One region of the Paenibacillus litoralis genome, then DNA from elsewhere that is predicted to be linked to it. Evidence: a T-box and tRNA genes for the amino acid it is inferred to sense, from the RefSeq annotation. Region 1 holds a T-box; the other regions hold tRNA genes.

Evidence for each region. The T-box of region 1 lies ahead of ileS (isoleucine--tRNA ligase). A T-box ahead of a tRNA ligase gene usually reads a tRNA of that ligase, here a tRNA-Ile.
Region 2: it has a tRNA-Ile gene. The T-box ahead of ileS (isoleucine--tRNA ligase) is inferred to sense a tRNA for this amino acid. The anticodon was not compared.
Region 3: it has a tRNA-Ile gene. The T-box ahead of ileS (isoleucine--tRNA ligase) is inferred to sense a tRNA for this amino acid. The anticodon was not compared.
Region 4: it has a tRNA-Ile gene. The T-box ahead of ileS (isoleucine--tRNA ligase) is inferred to sense a tRNA for this amino acid. The anticodon was not compared.

The regions. Positions count from the first base shown of each region.
Region 1 is NZ_CP176395.1:6,812,303-6,816,309, forward strand. Features, by position in the region: gene ileS (isoleucine--tRNA ligase) at 1-2,559, opposite strand, end outside; T-box leader at 2,613-2,870, opposite strand; gene ACKGJP_RS28735 (response regulator) at 2,962-4,007, opposite strand, start outside.
Region 2 is NZ_CP176395.1:5,501,106-5,505,112, reverse strand. Features, by position in the region: gene ACKGJP_RS23370 (hypothetical protein) at 1-561, shown strand, start outside; gene ACKGJP_RS23365 (hypothetical protein) at 745-1,419, shown strand; gene ACKGJP_RS23360 (phosphatidylglycerophosphatase A) at 1,457-2,005, shown strand; tRNA gene ACKGJP_RS23355 (tRNA-Ile) at 2,116-2,192, opposite strand; tRNA gene ACKGJP_RS23350 (tRNA-Met) at 2,208-2,284, opposite strand; gene ACKGJP_RS23345 (hypothetical protein) at 2,374-2,538, opposite strand; gene ACKGJP_RS23340 (aldo/keto reductase) at 2,746-3,720, opposite strand; gene ACKGJP_RS23335 (hypothetical protein) at 3,799-4,007, opposite strand, start outside.
Region 3 is NZ_CP176395.1:317,922-321,928, forward strand. Features, by position in the region: gene lysS (lysine--tRNA ligase) at 1-349, shown strand, start outside; rRNA gene ACKGJP_RS01365 (16S ribosomal RNA) at 879-2,419, shown strand; rRNA gene rrf (5S ribosomal RNA) at 2,526-2,642, shown strand; tRNA gene ACKGJP_RS01375 (tRNA-Ile) at 2,668-2,744, shown strand; tRNA gene ACKGJP_RS01380 (tRNA-Ala) at 2,832-2,907, shown strand; rRNA gene ACKGJP_RS01385 (23S ribosomal RNA) at 3,077-4,007, shown strand, end outside.
Region 4 is NZ_CP176395.1:8,401,864-8,405,870, reverse strand. Features, by position in the region: rRNA gene ACKGJP_RS35335 (16S ribosomal RNA) at 1-981, shown strand, start outside; rRNA gene rrf (5S ribosomal RNA) at 1,088-1,204, shown strand; tRNA gene ACKGJP_RS35325 (tRNA-Ile) at 1,317-1,393, shown strand; tRNA gene ACKGJP_RS35320 (tRNA-Ala) at 1,481-1,556, shown strand; rRNA gene ACKGJP_RS35315 (23S ribosomal RNA) at 1,735-4,007, shown strand, end outside.

The DNA.
Region 1 (4,007 bases):
GCTGTCGCCCTCCACCGGACGGATCGCCTTCACGTTGATCTCGTCTTTAATGATGTCCTCGAACCGGCTCAGGTTGAAGCTGCGGTCCAGCGATACGAGCAGCGCGGACAGCGGCTGGCGCGTTTTGATGCCGGTCTCGTTGCGGATATTCCGCGCCAGCTCGACGATTTGCCGCGCGGTTTCCATGTCGCTCTCCAGCGTAGCGTCGATGACCGAAGCATTCGCCTCCGGATAGTCCGCCAAATGAACGCTGCCTTCGCCGCCAAGGTTGGCGTACATGTCTTCGGCAATGAGCGGCGCATATGGCGCGATCAGCCGCGCAAGCGTTACGAGCACCTCACGAAGGGTCTGATAGGCCGACACCTTATCCGTCGTCATCTCGCTTCCCCAGAACCGGTCGCGGGAACGGCGGATGTACCAGTTGCTTAGCTCATCTACGAACGTTTCGATCTGCTTGGCCGGGTTCAGGAAGTCGTAGCCTTCCAGACCCTTCCGCGCTTGCTGCACGGTGCTGTTCAGCTTCGACAAAATCCAGCGGTCCAATTCGTTCGCGGACGCTTGCGCCGGATGCTCTTCAGGCTTGTAGCCGTCGATCGTCGCATACAAAGCATAGAAAGCATGCGTGTTATGGATCGTATCGATCACCTTCGACTTGGCCTCGGCCACGATCTGCTTGGAGAACCGTTTGCTGTTCCACGGCGCGCTGTCGGACAGAAGCGCCCAGCGGAACGCATCCGTGCCGAATTCGTCGATGATTTCCCACGGATCGATGACGTTGCCCTTGCTCTTGGACATCTTCTGCCCGTTCTCGTCCAGAACGTGTCCGGTCGAAATAACGGCTTTATAAGGCGATTTGCCGTTAAACAGCGTGGAGACGGCAAGCAAGCTGAAAAACCAGCCTCTCGTTTGGTCGATGCCTTCGCAGATGATGTCGGCCGGGTACTGTTCCTGGAAAAGCTTCTCGTCGCCGAACGGGTAATGGTATTGCGCGAACGGCATCGAGCCGCTGTCGAACCATACGTCGATCACCTCCGGCGTCCGATCCATCGTGCCGCCGCACGAGCAGCGCAGCTTCACTTCATCCACGTACGGCTTATGCAGCTCCAGGCTTTCGTCGATCGGCTGCTCCGCTCTTTCCTGCAGCGCCTTGAAGCTGCCCGGCGCGTATTCGCAGCCGCAATCCCGGCACAGCCAAACGTTAAGCGGCGTCCCCCAGTACCGGTTGCGGCTGATGTTCCAATCGACGAGTTCCTCGAGGAACTTGCCGAAACGGCCTTCGCGGATGTGGGACGGATACCAGTCGATTTGGCTGTTGTTCTCGATGAGCTGCTCCTTGACCGCGGTCGTTTTGATAAACCAGCTTTCCATCGCGTAGTAGAGCAGCGGCGATTTGCAGCGCCAGCAGAACGGATAGCTGTGCTCGTAGCGCTCCTTCGAGAAGAGCAGGCCGCGCTCGGATAAGGTTTTGACGATATCCACATCGCAATCCTTGACGAAGCGTCCGGCGAATTCCGTGATCTGATCGGTATAACGCCCCGCCAGGTTGACGACGTTCACGAAATCCAGTTCATGCTGGCGGGTCGTGCGATAGTCGTCCTCCCCGTGAGCCGGTGCCGTATGCACGATACCGGTACCGCTCGTATCGCTGACATAGTCGGCGTCTACGACGATAAACCCTTTGTTTGCATTGATGTAGCCGAAAGGCGGCTCGTACGGCGTACCTACGAACTCCGCGCCTTTATGGGCGGAAAGGATTTCGTAATCATCCTTGAACACCTTCTCTGCAAGGTTTTTCGCGACGACATAAACCTCGCCGTTCTGTTTCACCTTGACGTAATCGATGTCCTTGTTCACGGCTAACGCCACGTTGGCCGGAAGCGTCCACGGCGTCGTCGTCCATGCGAGGAACACTTCGTTCCCGCGTTTGCTTCTGAATTTGACGGTCGCGCTCAAATCCTTGACGTCCTCGTAGCCTTGCGCCACTTCGTGCGAGCTGAGCGTCGTCTGGCAATCCGGGCAGTACGGACTGACCCGATGCCCTTTGTACAGCAGGCCTTTGCCGTGAATTTCGGACAGCAAATGCCAGACGCTCTCGATATAATCGTTCGTTAGCGTCACATAGGGGTTGTCCATGTCGGTCCAGTAGCCGATCGCTTCGGTCAGCTCGCGCCACTGCTTCTCGTACTCGAATACGCTGCCCTTGCACTTCTCGACGAATTCGGCGATCCCGTATTTCTCGATTTCCTGCTTGCCCGAGATGCCGAGCTGCTTCTCCACGCCAAGCTCGACCGGAAGGCCGTGCGTATCCCACCCGGCTTTGCGGACGACGCGGTAGCCGGACATCGTTTTGTACCGACCGATGAAATCCTTGATGACGCGCCCGAGCACGTGCCCGATGTGGGGCTTTCCGTTCGCGGTCGGCGGCCCTTCGTAGAAGACGAAGTTCGGCTTGCCTTCGCGGTTCGCGATCGATTGGCGGAACGTATCGTTCAGCCTCCACTGCTCGAGAACCCGCAGCTCGCGGGTTCTCGCTTTTTCTTTGACGTCAACCTTTTGCATAATGTGCGACACCCTTTCGTTTAGAAAATGAAAACACAAAAAAATCCCGCCCCGTAAGGGACGAGATTGTCTCTCGCGATACCACCCTTGTTCCGCAGCGATCATACTAGCTATGATCCTACGGCCCTCAACCTGCGCACCAGCATGCGCGTCCCTTGTAACGGCGGGATCCCGGGGCAGCTTACTCGCTTGCTTCAGCTTTCCTTCTCGGAGAGGATATTCGGCTAACTCTCGAACGTCGGCTTTCAGCGCGGGGCCGACTCTCTGGGGAACAAGGGTGTTAGCGTACTCGTTCTCGTCAATGAATTTATGCGATTCATTCGGATAAGTTCATTTTTACACCAATCCCAATAAAATGTCAACCATCGCCACTCGACCCTTACAAGCCGGAAGGAACGCGGTTTATCGGCTTTTATTTTTATAATCCGTCGGCGTCGACCCGATAATCTCTTTGAATAATTTGCAAAAGTACCGGTAGCCGGATATGCCGACTGCATGGGACACCTCGTATACTTTCATATCGGTTTGGTCCAGCAGCTCCTTCGCTTTTTTCATCCGCACGCGGTTTAAATAGTCGGTAACGTACTCGCCGGTTTCCTGCTTGAACAATTGGCCGGCATAGGCGGCGTTCATTTCTACGGCGGCGGCAAGATCCGTTATGAGCAAATCCCGGTCATACTGCTCGTGGATGATCCGGCACATTTGCTGAACTTCTTTGCGCACGGTCATATGCTCCCGGACGATGCCGGACGACTCCAGCTGCAAAATCGCTTCCCGCCACCAATCGCAGTAATCGGACCATGTTTCGAGCCATTGAAGCTTCGACAAGAGCGAATGCTTCCTGCCGGAATCCGTCCAAGGCCCGGTTTCCATAATCGTTCTTGCCGCATGCTTCAGCTTGAGCGGGGAAAAAGGCGGCTGACGCATAGTCGTCAGCTCCGTCGCCGCCTTTTTCAAATCCTCGACATTGCCGCCGTGGAACGCCCTGGCCGCAAGAGCCACCAGCTCCGCCTGATACAGCCGGGACCAGTCTTGATAAACGATCGTGTCGTTAGCGGTAGCAAACGCGGTTTGCTTATAGAAGTAAGCGGCCAGCTTCTCCTGACTGCTCCGGAACATCGGCAGCGTCAGCTCCGGCGAAGCGACGATCGAGTCGGCAAATAAGAAGCAGCCCGCCTGTACGATCTCCTTCAAGACGCCGAGACACCGGCTTGACCAATGATGAAGCTTCGCCTGAAACGACGAGACGCCATATGAATAAGGAGCATGCAGCAATACAAGCAGTCTGTTCGTACGGTAAGGATATACGCAAAAGCCGAACGGTTCCTTCTCTCCGCCGCCTTCGGCAAGCAGCTTCTCGATCTCCCGGCCGGCTTCCCGCTGTTGCTTGTTCATTTCGGCAGCGGTTATGCGTTTATTTTGCACCGCCTCATGCCAGTCCCAGCCGA
Region 2 (4,007 bases), 1.3 Mb from region 1:
GTGCCGAAGGGTTACAGCATGGCGGATATGAGCCTTGTTTTGGGCGAGGCGATGGGAAGCGCCGGCGGAGGCGACGGCAAAGGAACACCGACGACCGACGCTTATGTGCGCGCATTCGGCATGCAGCTTCCTGACGAGGCAGCCTCCACGGTCAAGTCGAATCTCGAGGGACTTAAAGTGGGCGGCTATACGGTATCGCTCTCCAATGTGAAATTGGTGCCGCCGACGGATAAGAATCTCGAGCTATCGTTCGGCTATACGCTGGCCAAGTCCAACGATTTACTTCCGGAGCTGTCGGACGCCAATCGTCACAAGCTTGTAATGGAAGTTGTGGATTCCCAACAAAAATACGAGCAATCGTATGACCTTGACGTTAGCGGATCGGCGGCTTCGTGGAAGATCGGCACAAATACAGCCGGTTTCAAAGGAACGGCGACCGATTTTATCGCGAACCGGATGAATCAATCTCAAACCTATACGATTAACATGTATGCCGAATTCGACGGGCACCGCAAACTGCTTGCCACGACGACCAAAGGCTGGTTCGAGAATTATAACTAAATGGTTCGAGCTGCAAGCCGAGAGCATCCCTGTGTCGCTTACCAAGCGGATGGGGATGCTTTTGTTCTGGATAGAGTAAGATCATAACCTTTTATGTTATGATGAGAATAGTTTACAGCAAGCGTAACTAAGCTCGATCTAACGGAAAACAGGCAATGGAACCGGAGAAAGCGGGGATTTGAGATGAACGATACGGTTGACGCTCGCATCGTCGAACTGCTGCAGACAATTAGACCTTGGTTTTCGCAAGAAGACGCATTGTTGATCGATTTGGCAAAACATCAGCCGGATGCAAGGCTTGCAGTCGCAGCCGCACTGCTCGAATCCGGTCAGGATAAGGAAGGAGAGCTGCTGCTGGGCAGCATCGTCCGTATGGGGGACAGCGCTCAGCCGGGACAGGCGCAATCTGTTTTTCGGGCGATGATCGAACTCGCTTATCGGAAGATGGAGCAGCTTAACTATGACGAAGCGGAAGATTTGCTGTGGAGAGCGCGCCATCATGAAGGCGCAGACGGGCAGAGCGATTTCTCGAAAGCAGACGTATCTCTGCTAATCGCGGAATGCCGGTTCGGGCAAGGCTTTATTCAGGATGCGATCGACCGTGCCGAAGAAATATTACGGAAGCAGCAAAGCGACCGGGCTAAACCGGAAGCGCTCTCGCGCACCTACCAGCAGCTCGGCTGGTTTACCCTGCACAAGGCGGATGTCCCGGCCTCGCTGGCCCACATGAAGCAGGCGATGAAGCTTGCCCCTGCGCTTGACCGCGAGCTTGTCGAAGCGGGCCTGGAAGCGGAGCAGGGCCGTGATTTTGCGAAGGCGATCGAACATTATTTTGATTCGATCCGTTTTGAAATATGATATGATGGTGGTACGTCTTTCGAAAGGGGAGATTGGGATGAAACGCAAAGTGCACAGCAACGAGGTAAAATCGGCGGTCCTTCGAAAATTAAGCGAACGAGGCGTGGCGATCGAAGACATCGCTCATATCGTGTTTCAAATGCAATCCCCTTACAACCCCCATCTGAAGCTGGAATCCTGTATTGAAAGCGTGAATGCCGTACTCGAGAAGAGAGAACTGCAGCATGCACTCCTTGTGGGAATCGAACTCGATATACTGGCGGAGAAAAATATGCTGTCCGAGCCGCTTCAATCTCTCGTAGAGAGCGACGAAGGTTTGTTCGGTTGCGACGAAACGCTTGCACTGGGTTCCGTTCTCGGCTATGGCAGTATTGCGGTAACGACGTTCGGGCATCTCGATAAGCATAAAATCGGTATCATTCAAACCCTCGATACGAAGGTCGGGAACGGCGTACACACGTTTTTGGACGATCTTGTAGCCAGCATCGCGGCGTCGGCATCCAGCAGAATTGCCCATAAGCAGCGGGATAAGGAAGAGCGTGAGGCGGCATTAGGCGAACCCGGAAGTGAAGCAAGCGCGGGCTGAAGCATGGCGCCTAGAGGAGTCCGAGAGGCGGACTTGAAAAGCACTAAAAAACACCTTTCTCGCAACCTAGCGATAAAGGTGTTTATCTTTTGAAGGCATTTCCACACTGATGGTGGGCCCTGAGGGACTCGAACCCCCGACCAATCGGTTATGAGCCGACCGCTCTAACCAACTGAGCTAAGGGCCCTTATGTAGGAAATTTTGGTTGCGGGGGCAGGATTTGAACCTGCGGCCTTCGGGTTATGAGCCCGACGAGCTACCGGGCTGCTCCACCCCGCGCCATTCGTACCGACTACTTGGTTGTTAGCGGCAAAAATAACTATACAACATTCTCAAAGAGAAAGTCAAGAATAAAATTTACATACACTTTATAACAAATAACGGACGCCGAATCGTCCTTTTCGCGATTTATAGACTTCAACCGAGTTGGGGCACTCATAGCCGTAAATCCACCAATCCTCTTCCATTCGCTTCGCAAGACAGCCTGCCTGAAATTTGCTGTCATACAGCTTGGACCAGTATACCCAGTTCATGATCGCACCTCGCTTTATTTGTTCGTTACTAGGATATCCAATTTTTCGGTTTGTTACCAATATTTCGCCCCGTGTAAACGCAAAAACCTTCTCGCGTCTTCACGACGAAAGAAGGTTTATTTGAACGATTCAGAAAGGTGATCTCCGCTGATTGCTCATCGTCTCGGCAAACGCACGGCATCAAAAGACGCCTCCTTGGAAACAAAACTATTCGTTCCAGCCGCTAATATCATCGATACGGGCAAGCTCATCCGCCGTGAACGATAAGTTTTGCAAGGTCTTCAAACTGTCTTCCAGCTGACTAAGCTTCGAGACGGCGGTAAGGACGGAGGTAACTTCCTTATGCCTTAAAATCCACGCCAGCGACATTTGGGCTAGCGATTGATCGCGCTCTGCCGCTAGCTCATGAAAGGCTTTAATTTTACGCAGCTGCAAATCGTCGATTTGCTCCTTGCCTTGCTTGCCGAAGCGGGATTCTTTAGGCACGCCCTCCAAATATTTGTCGGTAAGCAGGCCTTGCGCAAGCGGGCTGAAAGCAATTAAGCCGTAGCCGTGCTTGGCTGCGCTTTTGAGCAGGCCGTCTTCCATTTCGCGCCGAAGCAGATTATAGACGGGCTGGTGGATCGTGAGGGGAAACCAGTTTTTCTTATCCTTAAGCTTGATGCTCGCTTCCGTAGTTTCGGGCGAGTAGTTGGACACGCCGCCGTACAGCACTTTACCTTGCTGAATAAGCGTTTCCAGGGCGCCGTGCGTTTCTTCGAGCGGCGTATTCGGATCAAAGCGGTGTATGTAAAAAATATCGAAATAGTCGACGCCCATCCGCTTTAGGCTTTGATCGCAAGATGCGATGATCGACTTGCGGCTGCCCCATTCGCCATAAGGTCCCGGCCACATCAGATAGCTTGCTTTGCTGGAAATAATAATTTCGTCCCGCGGCAAATGCTTCAGGATTTTGCCTCCGATGATTTCCCCGTTCCCCGGCGGCGTACCGTAGTTGTTCGCAAAATCGAAGTGGGTAATGCCTGCGTTAAAAGCCGCATAAAAACAGCGCTTCGCTTCCTTCTCCGCTTCGTAGCCGCCGACCGTTTGCCAGCCTCCTAGTGAAATGACAGGAAGCTTCAAGCCCCATTTGCCGCACTGCCGGTAGGGCATATTGGCATAACGCATTTCATTGAATTCCAAGACGAACCGCCTCCCGCATAATTTCTCTCACGACATCCCATTTCCTTCAAGTGACCTATTGCCTGCTTCCATCGTACATCAATCAGGTATATTGTCAATCCGTTCGATTTTCCACGCTTCATTCACAGCCTTGCGTTTCAGGATAAAACGTAGCGTACGCTTGACTTTCTGCCGGTTATGCAGGGTAACGACCGTTTTTATCGGTATTTCGAGATCAACGAGAGCGGAGCTGTCCGCTGATCGCACAGGCGGCGTCAAACGGTGAATCGACTCGATGGATGGATCGT
Region 3 (4,007 bases), 2.2 Mb from region 1:
CCACCCGGTTGCGATTTCGCCGCTTGCCAAAAAGAACGACCAAGATCCGCGCTTCACGGATCGCTTCGAGCTGTTTATCGTGGCTCGCGAGCATGCGAACGCCTTTACCGAACTTAACGATCCCATCGATCAACGCGAGCGTTTCGAAGCTCAGCTTCTGGAGAAGGAACAGGGCAATGATGAAGCGCATGAGATGGACGACGATTTTATTCGTGCGCTTGAATACGGCATGCCGCCGACAGGCGGTCTCGGAATCGGGATCGACCGCTTGGTCATGCTGCTTACGAATGCGCCGTCGATTCGCGACGTTCTGCTGTTCCCGCTTATGCGCGACAAGCAGATCGATTAAGAGATGGACATTAAGGAGCGTCGCACCTGCTGCGGCGCTCTTTTTCGATTTATCAGACAGCATGTCGCGGAAGTCGCTCTAAATTTCGGTAAACGCGCTTGTCCCTAAAAGGACGGCGAAGCCGTTTATCCTTGTATGTTTTTAACAGTCCGTCGCTTTGTGTATAATGATGCGTATTAATTATTTTTCAAAAAAGCTTGCAATCGGCAGGCGGTATGTGATACATTACTTCTTGCCGCTTCTGAGGCGGACAAGTAACAGAGCAAACGCAAGAAGCCGTGAGGCCGCTGCCGCAAGGCGACGAACGAAACGGTCGAAAAAAAGTGCTTGCAATGTGAAAGTCGAATGTGTTATAGTATAAAAGTCGCTTTTGAGGCGATAGACAAGCTAGCTTACTTAGAAAGCTTGACTGTAACCATCGAAATTGTCCTTTGAAAACTGAACAATGAGCGAATAAAGCCAGCAAAACAAAGCAACAAATCGCATGAGCATGTCAATATCGAAATAAAACGAAGCCTCGGCTTCAACTTTTATGGAGAGTTTGATCCTGGCTCAGGACGAACGCTGGCGGCGTGCCTAATACATGCAAGTCGAGCGGATCTTTCCTTCGGGAAAGGTTAGCGGCGGACGGGTGAGTAACACGTAGGCAACCTGCCTGTAAGACCGGGATAACTCACGGAAACGTGTGCTAAGACCGGATAGTTGGTTTCTCCACCTGGAGAGATCAGGAAAGACGGTGCAAGCTGTCACTTACAGATGGGCCTGCGGCGCATTAGCTAGTTGGTGAGGTAACGGCTCACCAAGGCGACGATGCGTAGCCGACCTGAGAGGGTGAACGGCCACACTGGGACTGAGACACGGCCCAGACTCCTACGGGAGGCAGCAGTAGGGAATCTTCGGCAATGGACGAAAGTCTGACCGAGCAACGCCGCGTGAGTGATGAAGGTTTTCGGATCGTAAAACTCTGTTGCCAGGGAAGAAGGGTGAGGAGAGTAACTGCTCTTCATTTGACGGTACCTGAGAAGAAAGCCCCGGCTAACTACGTGCCAGCAGCCGCGGTAATACGTAGGGGGCAAGCGTTGTCCGGAATTATTGGGCGTAAAGCGCGCGCAGGCGGTTGTTTAAGTCTGATGTTTAAACCCAGGGCTCAACCTTGGGTCGCATTGGAAACTGGGCAACTGGAGTGTAGGAGAGGAAAGTGGAATTCCACGTGTAGCGGTGAAATGCGTAGAGATGTGGAGGAACACCAGTGGCGAAGGCGACTTTCTGGCCTATAACTGACGCTGAGGCGCGAAAGCGTGGGGAGCAAACAGGATTAGATACCCTGGTAGTCCACGCCGTAAACGATGCATGCTAGGTGTTAGGGGTTTCGATACCCTTGGTGCCGAAGTAAACACATTAAGCATGCCGCCTGGGGAGTACGCTCGCAAGAGTGAAACTCAAAGGAATTGACGGGGACCCGCACAAGCAGTGGAGTATGTGGTTTAATTCGAAGCAACGCGAAGAACCTTACCAGGTCTTGACATCTGGATGCAAGCGTTAGAGATAGCGCCCTCCTTCGGGACATCCAAGACAGGTGGTGCATGGTTGTCGTCAGCTCGTGTCGTGAGATGTTGGGTTAAGTCCCGCAACGAGCGCAACCCTTGATCTTAGTTGCCAGCATTAAGTTGGGCACTCTAGGATGACTGCCGGTGACAAACCGGAGGAAGGTGGGGATGACGTCAAATCATCATGCCCCTTATGACCTGGGCTACACACGTACTACAATGGCCGGTACAACGGGCTGCGAAACCGCGAGGTGGAGCGAATCCTAAAAAGCCGGTCTCAGTTCGGATTGCAGGCTGCAACTCGCCTGCATGAAGTCGGAATTGCTAGTAATCGCGGATCAGCATGCCGCGGTGAATACGTTCCCGGGTCTTGTACACACCGCCCGTCACACCACGAGAGTTTACAACACCCGAAGTCGGTGAGGTAACCGCAAGGAGCCAGCCGCCGAAGGTGGGGTAGATGATTGGGGTGAAGTCGTAACAAGGTAGCCGTATCGGAAGGTGCGGCTGGATCACCTCCTTTCTATGGAGATCATGATGGCTGTAGGCTGTCGGATCAATAAGCTGGTTTTACTCGCTCATGTTCAGTTTTGAAAGGGCAATGCTCTTTCTTTGGTAAACGCAAATCGTTTGGTGACGATGGCGGAGGGGAACCACGCGTACCCATCCCGAACACGACCGTTAAGCCCTCCAGCGCCAAGGGTACTTGATCCGCAGGGATCTGGGAGAGTAGGACGTTGCCAAGCGAGCCCACTATTGTGGGCTTTTTTCGGGCCCTTAGCTCAGCTGGTTAGAGCGCACCCCTGATAAGGGTGAGGTCGGTGGTTCGAGTCCACTAGGGCCCACCAATTACCTTTTATAAAGTGATCGTTTGGGGCTCCCCGGAAAGTACTCGGAATAAGCTTCGAAGGATAACGTCACTTTGTGGGGAATTTGGGGCCATAGCTCAGCTGGGAGAGCGCCTGCCTTGCAAGCAGGAGGTCAGCGGTTCGATCCCGCTTGGCTCCACCAAACAGACTCCAGAAAATGGTTAAAAAAAACCACTTGCAAAGAGTCGAAGAGATGTGTTACATTAGATCTCGCCGCTTTTGAGGCGGTGACGTTTGTTCCTTGAAAACTAGATAGCGAAGCAATGCAAAACATCCTTAGTTTTTTTGTAGCGATCTCGAGAGAGATCATTGGTTAAGCTACTAAGAGCACACGGAGGATGCCTAGGCGCTAGGAGCCGATGAAGGACGTGGCGAACAACGAAATGCCTCGGGGAGCCGTAAGCAGGCGTCGATCCGGGGATGTCCGAATGGGGGAACCCGCACGTGGTAATGCGCGTGTACCATACAGTGAATACATAGCTGTATCGGAGGCATACCCAGGGAACTGAAACATCTAAGTACCTGGAGGAAAAGAAAACAATAGTGATTCCGTCAGTAGCGGCGAGCGAACGCGGATTAGCCCAAACCAAGGAGCTTGCTCCTTGGGGTTGTGGGACGTCAATGTGGGAAAAGTTCGTTAGGTGAAGCGGTCTGGAAAGGCTCGCCATAGCAGGTAACAGCCCTGTAGCTCAAAACGAACGTATCCCTAGACGGATCCCGAGTAGTGCGGGGCACGTGAAACCCCGTATGAATCCGGCAGGACCATCTGCCAAGGCTAAATACTCCCTAGCGACCGATAGCGAAGCAGTACCGTGAGGGAAAGGTGAAAAGAACCGCGGGAGCGGAGTGAAATAGAACCTGAAACCGTGTGCTTACAAGAAGTCAGAGCCCGTTAATGGGTGATGGCGTGCCTTTTGTAGAATGAACCGGCGAGTTACGTTCACGTGCAAGGTTAAGCTGAAGAGGCGGAGCCGCAGCGAAAGCGAGTCTGAATAGGGCGAATGAGTACGTGGTCGTAGACCCGAAACCGTGTGATCTACCCCTGTCCAGGGTGAAGGTGCGGTAACACGCACTGGAGGCCCGAACCCACGAATGTTGAAAAATTCGGGGATGAGGTGGGGGTAGCGGAGAAATTCCAATCGAACTCGGAGATAGCTGGTTCTCCCCGAAATAGCTTTAGGGCTAGCCTCGGAATGAGAGTAGTGGAGGTAAAGCACTGATTGGGTGCGGGGCCCGCCAAGG
Region 4 (4,007 bases), 1.6 Mb from region 1:
TTATTGGGCGTAAAGCGCGCGCAGGCGGTTGTTTAAGTCTGATGTTTAAACCCAGGGCTCAACCTTGGGTCGCATTGGAAACTGGGCAACTGGAGTGTAGGAGAGGAAAGTGGAATTCCACGTGTAGCGGTGAAATGCGTAGAGATGTGGAGGAACACCAGTGGCGAAGGCGACTTTCTGGCCTATAACTGACGCTGAGGCGCGAAAGCGTGGGGAGCAAACAGGATTAGATACCCTGGTAGTCCACGCCGTAAACGATGCATGCTAGGTGTTAGGGGTTTCGATACCCTTGGTGCCGAAGTAAACACATTAAGCATGCCGCCTGGGGAGTACGCTCGCAAGAGTGAAACTCAAAGGAATTGACGGGGACCCGCACAAGCAGTGGAGTATGTGGTTTAATTCGAAGCAACGCGAAGAACCTTACCAGGTCTTGACATCTGGATGCAAGCGTTAGAGATAGCGCCCTCCTTCGGGACATCCAAGACAGGTGGTGCATGGTTGTCGTCAGCTCGTGTCGTGAGATGTTGGGTTAAGTCCCGCAACGAGCGCAACCCTTGATCTTAGTTGCCAGCATTAAGTTGGGCACTCTAGGATGACTGCCGGTGACAAACCGGAGGAAGGTGGGGATGACGTCAAATCATCATGCCCCTTATGACCTGGGCTACACACGTACTACAATGGCCGGTACAACGGGCTGCGAAACCGCGAGGTGGAGCGAATCCTAAAAAGCCGGTCTCAGTTCGGATTGCAGGCTGCAACTCGCCTGCATGAAGTCGGAATTGCTAGTAATCGCGGATCAGCATGCCGCGGTGAATACGTTCCCGGGTCTTGTACACACCGCCCGTCACACCACGAGAGTTTACAACACCCGAAGTCGGTGAGGTAACCGCAAGGAGCCAGCCGCCGAAGGTGGGGTAGATGATTGGGGTGAAGTCGTAACAAGGTAGCCGTATCGGAAGGTGCGGCTGGATCACCTCCTTTCTATGGAGATCATGATGGCTGTAGGCTGTCGGATCAATAAGCTGGTTTTACTCGCTCATGTTCAGTTTTGAAAGGGCAATGCTCTTTCTTTGGTAAACGCAAATCGTTTGGTGACGATGGCGGAGGGGAACCACGCGTACCCATCCCGAACACGACCGTTAAGCCCTCCAGCGCCAAGGGTACTTGATCCGCAGGGATCTGGGAGAGTAGGACGTTGCCAAGCGAGCCCACTATTGTGGGCTTTTTTCGAGACCTCGGCGAGCGTATGCTTCGTTGATGACTCGGTATCCCGGTAAACGCCTTTTACCCAGTCGGGTAAGGAAACGTTTATCCTTGGGCCCTTAGCTCAGCTGGTTAGAGCGCACCCCTGATAAGGGTGAGGTCGGTGGTTCGAGTCCACTAGGGCCCACCAATTACCTTTTATAAAGTGATCGTTTGGGGCTCCCCGGAAAGTACTCGGAATAAGCTTCGAAGGATAACGTCACTTTGTGGGGAATTTGGGGCCATAGCTCAGCTGGGAGAGCGCCTGCCTTGCAAGCAGGAGGTCAGCGGTTCGATCCCGCTTGGCTCCACCAAACAGACTCCAGAAAATGGTTAAAAAAACCACTTGCAAAGAGTCGAAGAGATGTGTTACATTAGATCTCGCCGCTTTTGAGGCGGTAAGAGATAATGAACGTTTGTTCCTTGAAAACTAGATAGCGAAGCAATGCAAAACATCCTTAGTTTTTTGTAGCGATCTCGAGAGAGATCATTGGTTAAGCTACTAAGAGCACACGGAGGATGCCTAGGCGCTAGGAGCCGATGAAGGACGTGGCGAACAACGAAATGCCTCGGGGAGCCGTAAGCAGGCGTCGATCCGGGGATGTCCGAATGGGGGAACCCGCACGTGGTAATGCGCGTGTACTCATCACTGAATACATAGGTGATGTAGAGGCATACCCAGGGAACTGAAACATCTAAGTACCTGGAGGAAAAGAAAACAATAGTGATTCCGTCAGTAGCGGCGAGCGAACGCGGATTAGCCCAAACCAAGGAGCTTGCTCCTTGGGGTTGTGGGACGTCAACATGGGAAAAGTTCGTTAGGTGAAGCGGTCTGGAAAGGCTCGCCATAGCAGGTAACAGCCCTGTAGCTCAAAACGAACGTATCCCTAGACGGATCCCGAGTAGTGCGGGGCACGTGAAACCCCGTATGAATCCGGCAGGACCATCTGCCAAGGCTAAATACTCCCTAGCGACCGATAGCGAAGCAGTACCGTGAGGGAAAGGTGAAAAGAACCGCGGGAGCGGAGTGAAATAGAACCTGAAACCGTGTGCTTACAAGAAGTCAGAGCCCGTTAATGGGTGATGGCGTGCCTTTTGTAGAATGAACCGGCGAGTTACGTTCACGTGCAAGGTTAAGCTGAAGAGGCGGAGCCGCAGCGAAAGCGAGTCTGAATAGGGCGAATGAGTGCGTGGTCGTAGACCCGAAACCGTGTGATCTACCCCTGTCCAGGGTGAAGGTGCGGTAACACGCACTGGAGGCCCGAACCCACGAATGTTGAAAAATTCGGGGATGAGGTGGGGGTAGCGGAGAAATTCCAATCGAACTCGGAGATAGCTGGTTCTCCCCGAAATAGCTTTAGGGCTAGCCTCGGAATGAGAGTAGTGGAGGTAAAGCACTGATTGGGTGCGGGGCCCGCCAAGGGTTACCAAGTCCAGTCAAACTCTGAATGCCACATACTTCTGTCCGGGAGTCAGACAGTGAGTGCTAAGATCCATTGTCAAGAGGGAAACAGCCCAGACCATCAGCTAAGGTCCCCAAGTGTGTGTTAAGTGGGAAAGGATGTGGAGTTGCAAAGACAACCAGGATGTTGGCTTAGAAGCAGCCACCATTTAAAGAGTGCGTAATAGCTCACTGGTCGAGTGACTCTGCGCCGAAAATGTAACGGGGCTAAACACGCCACCGAAGCTATGGCTACAGCAGCAATGTTGTTGGGTAGGGGAGCGTTGTGTATAGGTTGAAGGTCGATCGTAAGGACGGCTGGACAGTACACAAGTGAGAATGCCGGTATGAGTAACGAAAAGACAAGTGAGAATCTTGTCCGCCGAAAGCCTAAGGGTTCCTGAGGAAGGCTCGTCCGCTCAGGGTAAGTCGGGACCTAAGGCGAGGCCGAAAGGCGTAGTCGAAGGACAACAGGTTGATATTCCTGTACCACCGTAGCCGTTTGAACGACGGGGTGACGCAGAAGGGCAAGGACGCAGACGGATGGAAGTGTCTGTCCAAGCAGTGAGGCTGATGTGTAGGCAAATCCGCACATCGTGAAGGCTGGGCTGTGATGGGGAGGGAAATTTCGAAAGTACCGAAGGTCTTGTACTCATGCTGCCAAGAAAAGCCTCTAGTGAGGCGAAGGTGCCCGTACCGCAAACCGACACAGGTAGGCGAGCAGAGCATGCTAAGGCGCGCGGAAGAACTCTCGTTAAGGAACTCGGCAAAATGACCCCGTAACTTCGGGAGAAGGGGTGCCTCGGTAGGGTGAATAGCCCGAGGGGGCCGCAGTGAAAAGGCCCAAGCGACTGTTTAGCAAAAACACAGGTCTGTGCGAAGCCGCAAGGCGAAGTATACGGGCTGACGCCTGCCCGGTGCTGGAAGGTTAAGGGGAGCGGTTAGGGGTAACCCGAAGCTGTGAACCGAAGCCCCAGTAAACGGCGGCCGTAACTATAACGGTCCTAAGGTAGCGAAATTCCTTGTCAGGTAAATTCTGACCCGCACGAATGGCGTAACGACTTGGGCGCTGTCTCAACGAGAGATCCGGTGAAATTTTAATACCTGTGAAGATGCAGGTTACCCGCGACAAGACGGAAAGACCCCATGGAGCTTTACTGCAGCTTGATATTGGACTTGGGTACGATCTGTACAGGATAGGTGGGAGCCTTGGAAGCATGAGCGCCAGCTTGTGTGGAGGCGACGTTGGGATACCACCCTGATCGTATCTAGGTTCTAACCTACTCCCGTGATCCGGGAGAGGGACCGTGTCAGGCGGGCAGTT